2 regions of the Paraburkholderia sp. FW306-2-2C-D06C genome follow, and region 2 is predicted to be linked to the other one. Evidence: predicted binding sites of a transcription regulator. Region 2 holds the regulator's gene; the other holds the start of a gene.

Region 1 (5,650 bases), on a different contig from region 2:
TCGGAAACGCCGGTCACGCCGAACTGTTCGACATGCCGTTCGTGCCCCGCGCGAAAGCGCTCGGGAATGAAGCGCGAGAGCGGGGTGCCGACCGCTTCCATCGCGGTGCATCCAAAAACCTGTTCAGCCATTGGATTGAAGATGACGATGTTCTGCCGTTCGTCGACGGTGATGATGGCTTCCATCGATGACCGGATGATCCCCATCATGCGTGCCTCGTTCAGGTTCAACTGGCTGCGCGCCTCGCTCGTCGCGGCGGATCCCCCGCCGCGTCCGCCTGCGATCAGGAAGGCAATGGCGCCGAACAGGCACGCCGTCGCGACGCCGGCGATCAGCACCGCGGTTTCTGCAAATGCGTCCTCGGCTCGCAGAGCGCGGCCGCTCGCCGTATAGGACAGCGTGAGAGGCTCACCGCCGACGCGCAGGGTAGCGGTTTTGCGCATGACAGGCGAGGCGGGGCCGTCGTCCCCGGCGCTGGACGAATAAAGCAGCGTAGCGGGGGTTCCGCTCAATACCTGCAGGTCGATGCTGCGTCGCCGGGCGAGGGCGTTATCGAATACACGGCTGGTGTCCAGCGCCGCCACCAGCAGTCGCTTGATGTCCGCGCGCCGCGCCTGTGGCGTAGGCGGCAATCCGGCGTTCGCGGCGTTCGCGGCGTTCGAATACACAGGAAAATAGACGTAAAGACGTGGGCGGGTGTTCGAACCAACGTCGCCGAATGGCGCGGCGCCGGCGTTGAGCGCGCTTGCTCCTGTGTCGATGGCGCGCAGCAACGCCTTACGGCTCGCGGGGGCGCCAGCCAGGTCGTAGCCGACCGGCATCGCATCCGCGGTGCCCGGCGCCATCAGCGTCACCGGCGCGACCGGTTGCGGCGTGGCGGCCTGTCCGGCCACGCTACCGGTGTCGTCCGTCAGGCGGGCGATGCCGGCGGCGTCCACGTCGGCGTAGCCAAGCGCGCGCACGACGGACGGCGTTTCATTCAGATCGAGCTGCGCGACATATCGGTACCAGGCATCGGCATTGACCGCCGGCGCGACGGAGAGCAAGCCGCGCGCGCCGAGCAGCAGTGATTCGCTGGTGGCGAACTCGCGCTGCAGATCAGCGGTGATCTGCGCAGTACGCTGATCGAAGCGGCTGTTGGCGGCGTGCAATGACTGCTCGCTCACCCAGCGCCACGCGGCGAGCGCTGCCACCAGGACGAGAGCAAATGTGACCGCCGCAATAAGCTTGGGGCGGCGCTCAGGGGGCACGACCCGCCCGTGCGAAGGCGATTTTCTAGCGAAGGGCGTCTTACCGCGAAAGGGCATGTGCGCCTCATTGGATGGTGGGCAATCCGCAACGCTGGCTGATGGCGCAGTCGCGACGCGGATCGGGAGAAGTCACCGTGATTTTCTTTGAATGCAATCGGAACAACGGGTGCGCCGCCTATTGTGCGCGGTTCGCACGGATCGTGCCAGTATGCCCGGATTCACCATGTGAGCCGCACCGCGCGAGAATGCAGGCGGAACGCAAGCCATCAGCGCTTGATCCTTGTCAAGCGTATTCCGAGCTGCGAACCGCAGACTGAAAGCGCGTCGCCGCCCAAATAGCCGTGGCCGTTCAGGACGGCGGCGAACTCAAGGAGAAGGTCATGTACAAACGGATTCTCGTAGCAATCGACGGCAGCCAGGCCGCGCAGCGCGCGCTCGAAGAAGCGCTAAAAATCGCCGAGGCCGCGCAGGCGATGGTGACGGCCGTATTTGTCGCCGAACATGTTGCACAAATGGTCGATATCGGAACCGGGTTGATCGACGAACAGACGCGCGATGCAGCGGTGACTGAAGCCGCGATGGCGACGCTCGAAGATGCCCGCGCGCTGTTCGAACAGCGCAACGTGTGCGGATTGACCCGGACGATTGACGCTTACGGCGAAGACGTCGTCACCGTCCTCTGCCGTGTGGCGCAAGAGTGCGAAGCCGATCTCGTGGTAATGGGCACGCATGGTCGGCATGGCATCGGCCGGCTGTTGCTCGGCAGTATCGCCGAGGCGTTTGTGCGGCGCGCCGAGATGCCCGTTCTGCTGGTTCGGCGCGAACGGGACATGGACGAGATCCCGTCGAGCCTGTAATAGCGCGGTGGCGAACCGGCGGAACCGGCGGAACCCAAAAAAGAAGCGCCTCGAAAACCGGGCGCTTTAATTTGCGCGAGGGCTTTTTTCGCGCAATGGCTGAATTGTTCGGTCAATGCGACATCAGTACCGGTACGGTCATCGATTGGAGGATCGTGCGGGTCGCTCCGCCCATCACCAGTTCCTGCCATCGGGCATGACCATAGGCGCCCATCACGAGCAGATCCGCGCCGCTCGCGCACGCCTGCGACAGCAGCGTGTCGCCGATCGACGCGCCGGCGTCAACGTCGATGTCTTTGACCTCGACGTTGACGCCGTGCCGGGCGATGAGCGTCGCGATGTCCGCGCCCGGAATGCGTGGGCGCGGTTCCGCCCTTGCGCCGCTGACGGTGACGACTGTGGTGGTTTGCGCCGCGCGCATGAACGGCAGCGCATCGTGGACCGCGCGGGTGGCTTCGCGGCTGCCGTCCCAGCAGACCATCACGTGTGCGCCGGGTGACGTGACAGTGCTGGCGTAAGGCATCAGCAACACCGGACGGCCCGAGGACATGATCAGGTTTTCAGGAAAATAGTCGCCGACATACGACTCCGGATCGCGCGGGTCGTGCTGGCCGGCGACGATCAGATCGGCGCACCGGCCGCGATGCGGCACGGCGAGGTTTGCCGGGGCGTCGACGGCGATCCACTCGCCGGCCACCTCCGCGCGGCTCAACTCCGCGTGAAAGAGCCGCTCGAGCGCGCCGCGGCGTTCCGCGCGCAGATGTTCGTGCGTGCCGTAGTATTCGGCCGTTCCGGCCAGCACGTAGAGCGAACGCGGATCGGGCGAGAACACCGCAAACACGCCGGTCAGATGGGCGCCGAACTGCCTGGCGAGGCGCAGCGCGAGTTCGAGCCGGGGATGCGCGCGCTGGCTCGTATCCAGATGAACGACGATGGTCTTGTAGGTCATTGCAACGCTCCTGAAGTGGATGGTTGGCGCATGAACGCGTGATCTGAGTCTATGAGCCGGGTGGTCGCCGGCGTTGATCAAGATCAACGGTGCGGTAGCGCGCGACGCCGGATCGGCGGTGTGCCGACCGCGTTCCGCTGTCAGGCGGTGATATGAAAGCCGCTCGTTGGCGATGCCGACAACGAGTCCGCGCTGGCCCGAAAGATCGATGACTGGCTTTATGACTTGATCTCCGCGCGGTAGTGCACGGCGACAGCCTCGTCGGCGATGATCTGCTCCTCGTCGGTGGGCAGCACCAGAACGGTGACCCGGCTGCGCCCGCTGCTGATGACGCGGGCGTTGACGCCGTTGGCGTGCGGATCGAGCTCGACGCCGAGCCATGCGAGCCGTGCGCATATAGCGGCGCGCACTTCAGGCTGGTGTTCGCCGATGCCGGCCGTGAACACGAAACTGTCCAGACCGCCCAGCGTGGCGGCAAGCCGCGCCGTCTCGCCGGCAATGCGGAACGCAAAGAGATCAAGTGCTTCGCGAGCCTCGGGATGCTCGCTTGCCAGCAGTTCACGACTGTCCGCACTGATGCCGGAAACGCCGAGCAGGCCGGAATGCTCGTACAGCATCGTCTCGACTTCCTTGACATCGAGGGCCTTCTGGTCGAGCAGATGGAGCACGACGCCGGCATCGAGCGCGCCGCAGCGGGTCGACATCGGAATGCCGTCGAGTGTCGAAAAGCCCATGCTGGAGTCGCGACTCATGCCCGCCTCCAACGCACACAGACTTGCGCCGCTGCCCAGGTGCGCGGCGATGACCTTGCCGCGCGCGCGGCACGGGAACTGACGCGCGAACTGGCCAATGACGAACTGATAGGAGAGGCCGTGAAAGCCGTAACGCTTGATGCCCTCGTCGAAGAGCTGGCGCGGAATCGCAAAGCGCCGCACGAGATCGGTCTGGGTGCGGTGAAATGCCGTGTCGAACGATGCCGTCTGCAGGAGATGCGGCCGCAGATGCCGGATGGCCCGGATGAGCCGCACGCTCTGCGGTTGGTGCAAGGGCGCTAGCGGCACGAGCGCGGTGATGGCCGCGAGCGTTGCGTCGTCGATCGCCACGGGCCCGCCGAAACGATCGCCGCCATGCACCACGCGGTGGCCGACGCAAACCAGATCGTCGAGGGGAAAGTGCGCGGCGAACCATCCGAGCGTCTCGTCGAGGATTTCGTGAAGCTCGTCGGTGACGGCCGCTTTGAGCGGAATATCGTTCGTTCCGCCGCCGTGGACGAGATGAAGGCGCAACGGCTGATGCCGTACATCGATTAAGCCATGGCCGATTCTCGACGCCTCGTTATCCAGCACGCTGTATAAGCCGATCTTGATGGTCGAGGAGCCGGGATTGAACGTCAGCAGGAGTGGAGCGCTCATGATCGGATCGGGCCCCCCGGCGTGCGTTCGGCTGCCAGCTTGGCGAGCGCCGCGGAAGCGAGGCGCACGCGCGCGCTGTCGGCGCGGCTCGTCACGATGACCGGCAGGCGCGCACCGAGCACAAGGCCCGCCGCATCGGCGCCGGCGAAGTACACGAGCTGTTTGGCAAGCATGTTGCCGGCCTCCAGGTCCGGGACCAGCAGAATGTCCGCCTGACCCGCGACGGGCGAATTGATTTGCTTGGTTTTCGCGGCGGCGAAGCTGATGGCGTTGTCGAACGCGAGCGGGCCGTCGACCAGCGCCCCTGTGATCTGGCCACGTGCGGCCATCACGGTGAGCGCAGCCGCGTCGAGCGTGGTCGGCATTCTGGGGTTGACCGTTTCCACTGCGGCGAGCACTGCGACCCGCGGCAGTTCGACGCCCATGACATGCAGCAGGTCGATCGCGTTCTGGCAGATGTCACGCTTGTGCTCGAGCGACGGCGTGATATTGACCGCCGCATCGGTGACAACCAGCGGCTTCGGATAGGCCGGCACGTCCATCGCATAGACATGGCTGATGCGCCGCGCGGTGCGCAGGCCGGATGCCGGCGCAACGACCGCGGCGAGCAACTCGTCCGTATGAAGGCTGCCTTTCATTAACGCGGCAACTTGACCGGCCGCCCCCAGTTCGACTGCACGGGCCGCCGCCGCGTGACTGTGCTCGACCGCCTCGATCGGCATGCCGTCGAGACTCACGCCGGCCGCCTCCGCAGCGGCGCGGATTTTTGCCTCCGGGCCGATCAGCAGGGGCTCGAGCAAACCCTCGTCGCGGGCCTCGAGCGCCGCCATGATGGCTTCCACGGAGCACGGATGGACGATCGCGGTACGCAACGCGGGACGGGCGCGCGCCTCGCGGATGAACGCCTCGTAGCGGTCGTGCCGCCGGACAGTGACGTCGGGGCGCGGCGCGGATGGCCACGCGACCGGTGTTGCAGGGGCGATCACGGTCGCAGTGCCCCGCAGCACCACATCGCCCGCCTGGTTCGTGCAACAGGTGTCGAGCCGGACAATGCGCTTGTCCGGGCGTTTTTCCTTCACCGTCACGGTCGCGGTAACGGTGTCGCCCGGCGCGACCGGATGGCGGAACTGCAAGGTCTGGTCGAGATAGATGGTGCCCGGGCCGGGCAGCCTCGTGCCGAGC
Region 2 (5,650 bases):
CACCGCCGTTTCTTTTCGAATCCAGCCAGGATTTGCGAATTAATTTTTGGTGATAGATTGTGGCGATAAAACAGCCGGACGGAAGGCCGCACGGCAATTAACCGCAACGTGTCGTTTGCGATCTGAGAGAACTCAATTGGCGCTACATTTTATCGAGCAGATGGCTCCGTTACTGAACGCCGCGGACGAAGCGGAATGGTTCGGTGCCATCGCGGGGCTTGCCGACACATGGGGCTTCGACCGCCTGTTGATCGCCATGCTGCCGCGCCCGACCATTCGCCTCGAAGACGCCTACGTGCGCAGCACCTACGCGCCGACATGGCGCCGCACGTATGACCAGCAGGGTCTCGTGCACATCGACCCCACTGTCGCGCATTGCGCGACGCGCGCGACACCGCTGATCTGGTCGCCGGACATTTTCACGACCGCCCCGCAGCAATCGATGTACGAGGAAGCCCGCTCGCACGGCTTGCGCGCAGGGGTGACGTTGCCGATCCACGGGCCAAACCAGGAGGCCGGCATGATGTGTTTCGTCAACGACAGCAATCCGTCCGACGCATTCTGGCGCCACGTCGACGTAGCACTGCCGAATCTCGTGTTATTGCGCGATCTGGTGATCGACACCAGTCAGCGCCACCTGAATACGCACACCCAGACTTTATTGCCCAAGCTCACGCCGCGCGAACGAGAATGTCTGAAATGGACCGCGCGCGGCAAATCCACCTGGGAAATCTCCCATATCCTGAACTGTTCGGAAGCCGTGGTGAACTTCCACATGAAGAATATCAGGACGAAATTCGGCGTGAATTCGCGGCGCGCGGCAGCCGTCATCGCCGCGCAACTCGGCCTTATTGACCCGGGTTGAACAAGGCAGCGGCGTCGCGGCTGTACAGCACTCGCTCGGCCCGGCCGAGATCGGCGTCGGAAACGGTCTTGGTGAAGTAAAGGCCCAGCAGGATTGCCACCGGCGCCGGGATCTCAGCGCCCGACTCAAACCGGCTGCCGCGCGACTGCGTCACGCCGAAGCGGGCCCAGAAGCGGCGCTGGCTTTCTTTTTTCTTCTTGCGGTAGGCGATGATCAGAACGCGATCCACTGCCGACGACGGTTCAGCCATGCGGGCTTGGATGCCGGTTTGCGGTTGCCAGTGATTTTCCAGAAGTTCCATGTCGTGTCTCGTCGGTTGATTACTGATGCTTATCCCGATTTTGCTTTACCCGATAAGCATGCACACCTATCCAGGTAGGTAGGTGGCAGAACGATTCAAAATGCATAAGTTTTCTTGCGTATTGGGTACCCCAACACGTTCAGGAGAACGTCATGCAAACAGCGATCCGGATTGGAATGCGGCAGGAATTTGACAACGCGGACATCAACGAGATGTACCGCCTACGGGCTCGGGTTTTTCACGGGCGGCTCGGGTGGGACATCCCGACGATCGCGGGAATGGAAATCGACGGCTACGACGCGCTCGGGCCGCACTACATGCTGATTCAGGGCGACGACCATCATGTGCGCGGCTGTTGGCGCCTGATGCCGACCGAGGGACCGAACATGCTGAAGGACACCTTCCCGCAACTGCTGCACGGCGCGGCCGCGCCAGTCGGGCGGCACATCTGGGAGTTGAGCCGGTTCGCGATCGAAACCAGCGGTGAGGAACAGTCGTTCGGTTTCGCCGACCTGACGATGCAGGCGATTCACGAGCTCGTCACGTTCGCCGACCGCATGGGCATCACGCGCTATGTCACGGTCACCACTACGCCGATCGAACGGTTGCTGCGCAAGACCGGCATCGAGATCAGCCGGCTCGGCTCGCCGTTGCAGATCGGCGTGGAACGCGCGGTGGCGCTGGATATCGCGGTCAGCCCGAAAACCCGCACTGCCCTGTTCGGGCCGATGGCCGTGGCGGCGTAGCCACACGCAGCCGGGTCGAAACCGGACCGCGGAGACGGCGGCCCGGTTTCGGCTCGTGGAGAACTTCAGGAACCGAACATCCGGTCGAGCGCGTTTTCCAGGTGCGCACGCATCGCCTGGCCGGCGGCCGGACCGTCCTTGCGACGAATCGCCTCGAGCACCGCCAGATGCTCTGCCTGCACGAGCCGCTGCCGCTCGACCGTCTTCACGAGCGACAGATTGCGCGACAGATTCATGCTGAACACGATCTGTTCTTCGATGAACGACATGACTGTGATAAAAAACGGATTCTTCGATGCGCGCGCCACCGCCAGGTGGAACATGAAATCGTCTTTTGCACCGATACCCTGGCTTTCGATCACGCGTTCCAGTTCGTCCCACGCGCGCTGGATCGAGGCAAGGTCGTCGGCATCGGCCTTGAGCGCGGCCTGTTCGGCGGCGCCTGCTTCGGTCACGATACGAAATTCATAGCAGCGGCGGATGTCGGACAGCGTTTCGAGCGGTGCGAAGCGACGCACGTCCGGATCGGGCCGCCGCGCGACCGTGGTGCCGGAACCGTGCCGGGTCATGATGATGCCGTCCGCCCGCAACCGCGCCAGCGCCTCGCGTATGGTCGGCCGCGAAGTTTCGAAGCGCTCGGCCAGCGCATGCTCGGTAGGCAGCCGGTCGCCTTCCTTGTACTCGCCTTCGAGAATGCGATTCAGGATGTCGCCGTAAATCTTGTCGGGCAGGCCTGTCGTTTTGCGCTCGTTCATCAGCGATGCTGAGCCAGCTTGTCTGAGTAGGCTTTGATTGTAAGGCAAACCGGAGCCTATCCATGAGTTCATGGAGGTGCGCCAAGCCGATGCGCAGGCCGGAAATGCTTACTGCACGCCGCTTGTCGCGCAATCCATCCAGGCAACACAATTTGACAAGTGTTTGATTTACATCCTGACCCGAGTGCGTCTTTTTCAGCGATCATTTAACCTCGCATCGGTAATAAATCGTCAATGGACGCGGTCATGCGGATTGCCCGCGACCCCCGAATCCTTTCAGACACGGAATTGATATGTACACACGTATCCTCGTAGCGGTCGACGGCAGCAACACCTCGCGCCGCGCGTTCGAGGCGGCATTGGCGCTCGCCAAATCCACAGGCGCTGTTCTGCGACCGTTCTATGTCGTCGAAAATACGCCCATGTATTTCGAAGCACCCGGCTACGATCCTTCGATTCTTCGCAACCGCCTGGTCGAGGAAGGCAAGGAACTCGGCACGGAATTCGCGCAGGCCATGCGCGACCAGGGCGTCAAAGGGGAACTTGAAGTGGGCGAAGCATCGTCGCTCGACGACGTCTCGTCGGTGGTGCTGAAGGCCGCCGCCGCTTTCAACGCCGATCTGCTGGTCATGGGCACACACGGCCGGCGCGGGTTTCAGCGCCTGATCCTCGGCAGCGTCGCCGAACGCTGCGTGCGCCACGCCAGCTTGCCTGTGCTATTGATCCCCTCCGCCGCGGGCAAAAGCAGCGAAGCCGGCGCTCATCCCGATGCATAGCAGTACATAACCACAAGTGGAAACCACAAGCGGAAACTACAAGCGGAAACTACAAGCGGAATTTACAAGCGGAAGCGCGAGCGTGACGTCGCTCAAGCAGCCTCGCTGCGCGAACGCGTCATTTTGCCGCTAAACGTGGGCCGTACGCGGTGGGACAATCAGTCATTACCTCGACAAATGGCTGCAGAACATGCTTACTCCTACCGCTGTTACCGCCAGTTCCGCTGTTACTTCATCCGCGCGTAGCGGCCGCCGTGCTTCGCCGCTGCGGGCTAGCGGGAGAAGCGCCGCGCGTTGTTCGAGTTGTTCGATGCGTCAGCTCTGCATGCCGCAAGGCTTGTCGTCCGACGAACTGCCGAAACTCGAAGCGTTGATCTGCACTGCACGCTCCGTGCAGCGCGGCGAAGCGCTGTACCGCAGCGGCGACCGGTTCGACAACCTTTACGCCGTGCGTTCCGGTTCGATGAAGACCGTCATGGCGCACCGTGACGGCCGGGAACACGTTACCGGCCTGCGCCTCGCCGGCGAAGCGCTCGGCCTCGACGGCATCAGTGAAGACGTGCACGCATGCAGCGCCCTGGCGCTCGAGGACAGCACCGTTTGCATCGTCCCCTACACCGCGCTCAAAACGTTGTGCCGCGAAATCAGCTCGATGCAGGAACGTCTGCACAAACTGATGGGCGAACAGATCGTCCGCGAGGCTGCGCAAATGATGGTGCTCGGCTCGTTGTCGGCAGACGAACGCGTCGCGGCATTCCTGCTCGACGTGTCGGAGCGCAACGCGCAACGCGGCTATTCATCTGCGGAATTCAATCTGCGCATGACGCGCGAAGATATGGGCAGTTACCTCGGTATGACGCTCGAAACCGTCAGCCGCACCCTGTCAAGATTTCAAAAGCGCGGCCTGATCGACACGCAAGGCAAGCACATCCGCATCGTCGATCTCGAAGGCCTGCGGCAAGTTTAAGCCAGACGCGCTGGACCTGGCCCGCGCCGCCACGTCCCCGCCCATCGCCTTTTAGCGCGCATTCGCCTTGGCATGGCTCCTGCGAGCGGGTACAGTCTTGAGTCCGTCCCCCGCAAGGAGACCCGGCGAAATGAATCGCGACCCCGCCCCGCATCACCCGCTCGTTCAGCGTCTGATCGACGCGCGTCACGTCACTGACGCACTGTTCGCCATCGTCAAACCCGAATTTCTGTATGAACGGCCGATCCGCGAGCGCCACCGGATCGTGTTTTACATCGGCCATCTGGAAGCTTTCGACCGTAATCTGCTCGATCAGCGTCTGTGCGACCTGCCCGCCTTCGATCCGCACCTCGACCAGCTCTTTGCGTTCGGCATCGATCCCGTCGACGGCGGGTTCCCCGCCGACCAGCCTGGCGATTGGCCGTCGCTCGAAGTCGTACGCGGCTATGGGTTGCACGCTCGTGAGCAGATCGACCGGGAGCTCGCCGCATTGGGCGATTCGGCTCGCCTCGGCCACGATGGCGCGCAGGCCGGCGCGGCCGAGCAGTTGCTGAATGTCGCGATCGAGCATCGGCTGATGCATGCCGAAACGCTCGCGTACATGCTGCATCAGTTGCCGCTTGCACAAAAGGTCACGGGCTCACGCGATGTGATGCCAACGCGCGTCGGACGCGGCGCGATTGCCGAGTCGATGGTCAGCGTGCCGGCCGGATCGACGGTGCTCGGCATGGCGCGCGAAAGTGGCCGCTTCGGCTGGGACAACGAGTTCGGCGAGTTGCTCGTCGATGTGCCCGCCTTCGAAATCGACCGCCATATGGTGACGAACGGCGCGTTTTGCCAGTTCATCGAGGCGGGCGGCTATCGGGAGCCGAAGTGGTGGTCGGAAAAAGATTGGGCATGGAAGGAAGCCGAGCGGATCGAACATCCCGCCTGCTGGTCGCAGCGCGAAGAAAACCGCGAGGACGGCGCATGGATGTTGCGCACGATGTTCGACGAAGTGCACCTGCCGCTCGATTGGCCCGTGTACGTCAGTCACGCCGAAGCCAGCGCCTACGCGCGCTGGGCCGGCAAGACGCTTCCCACCGAAGCGCAATGGCAACGCGCGGCCCACGGCGCGCCGCATGCCGCGTCGGGAAATTTCGATTTCCGCAGTTGGGACCCGCAGCCGGTCGACGCGCATCCGGATAACGTCAGCGCGTTCGGCGTCGAAAGTCAGTTCGGCAATGGCTGGGAATGGACC

Evidence for each region. The regulator FNR, encoded in region 2, switches genes on or off when oxygen is low (the NO sensors DNR and NnrR bind a similar motif). The targets are predictions, from matches to a motif close to TTGATNNNNATCAA.
Region 1: the regulator FNR is predicted to act here: its motif matches at 1,524-1,537, upstream of AC3WLT_RS32365 (universal stress protein).

What each region holds. Positions count from the first base shown of each region.
Region 1 is NZ_JBYSWU010000063.1:41,393-47,042, reverse strand. Features, by position in the region: gene AC3WLT_RS32370 (sensor histidine kinase) at 1-1,307, opposite strand, end outside; gene AC3WLT_RS32365 (universal stress protein) at 1,631-2,107, shown strand; gene AC3WLT_RS32360 (universal stress protein) at 2,220-3,056, opposite strand; gene AC3WLT_RS32355 (acetate/propionate family kinase) at 3,275-4,468, opposite strand; gene AC3WLT_RS32350 (bifunctional enoyl-CoA hydratase/phosphate acetyltransferase) at 4,465-5,650, opposite strand, start outside.
Region 2 is NZ_JBYSWU010000038.1:25,777-31,426, reverse strand. Features, by position in the region: gene AC3WLT_RS25090 (helix-turn-helix transcriptional regulator) at 161-865, shown strand; gene AC3WLT_RS25085 (helix-turn-helix domain-containing protein) at 849-1,166, opposite strand; gene AC3WLT_RS25080 (acyl-homoserine-lactone synthase) at 1,319-1,912, shown strand; gene AC3WLT_RS25075 (FadR/GntR family transcriptional regulator) at 1,978-2,667, opposite strand; gene AC3WLT_RS25070 (universal stress protein) at 2,961-3,443, shown strand; gene fnr (fumarate/nitrate reduction transcriptional regulator Fnr) at 3,634-4,410, shown strand; gene AC3WLT_RS25060 (SUMF1/EgtB/PvdO family nonheme iron enzyme) at 4,541-5,650, shown strand, end outside.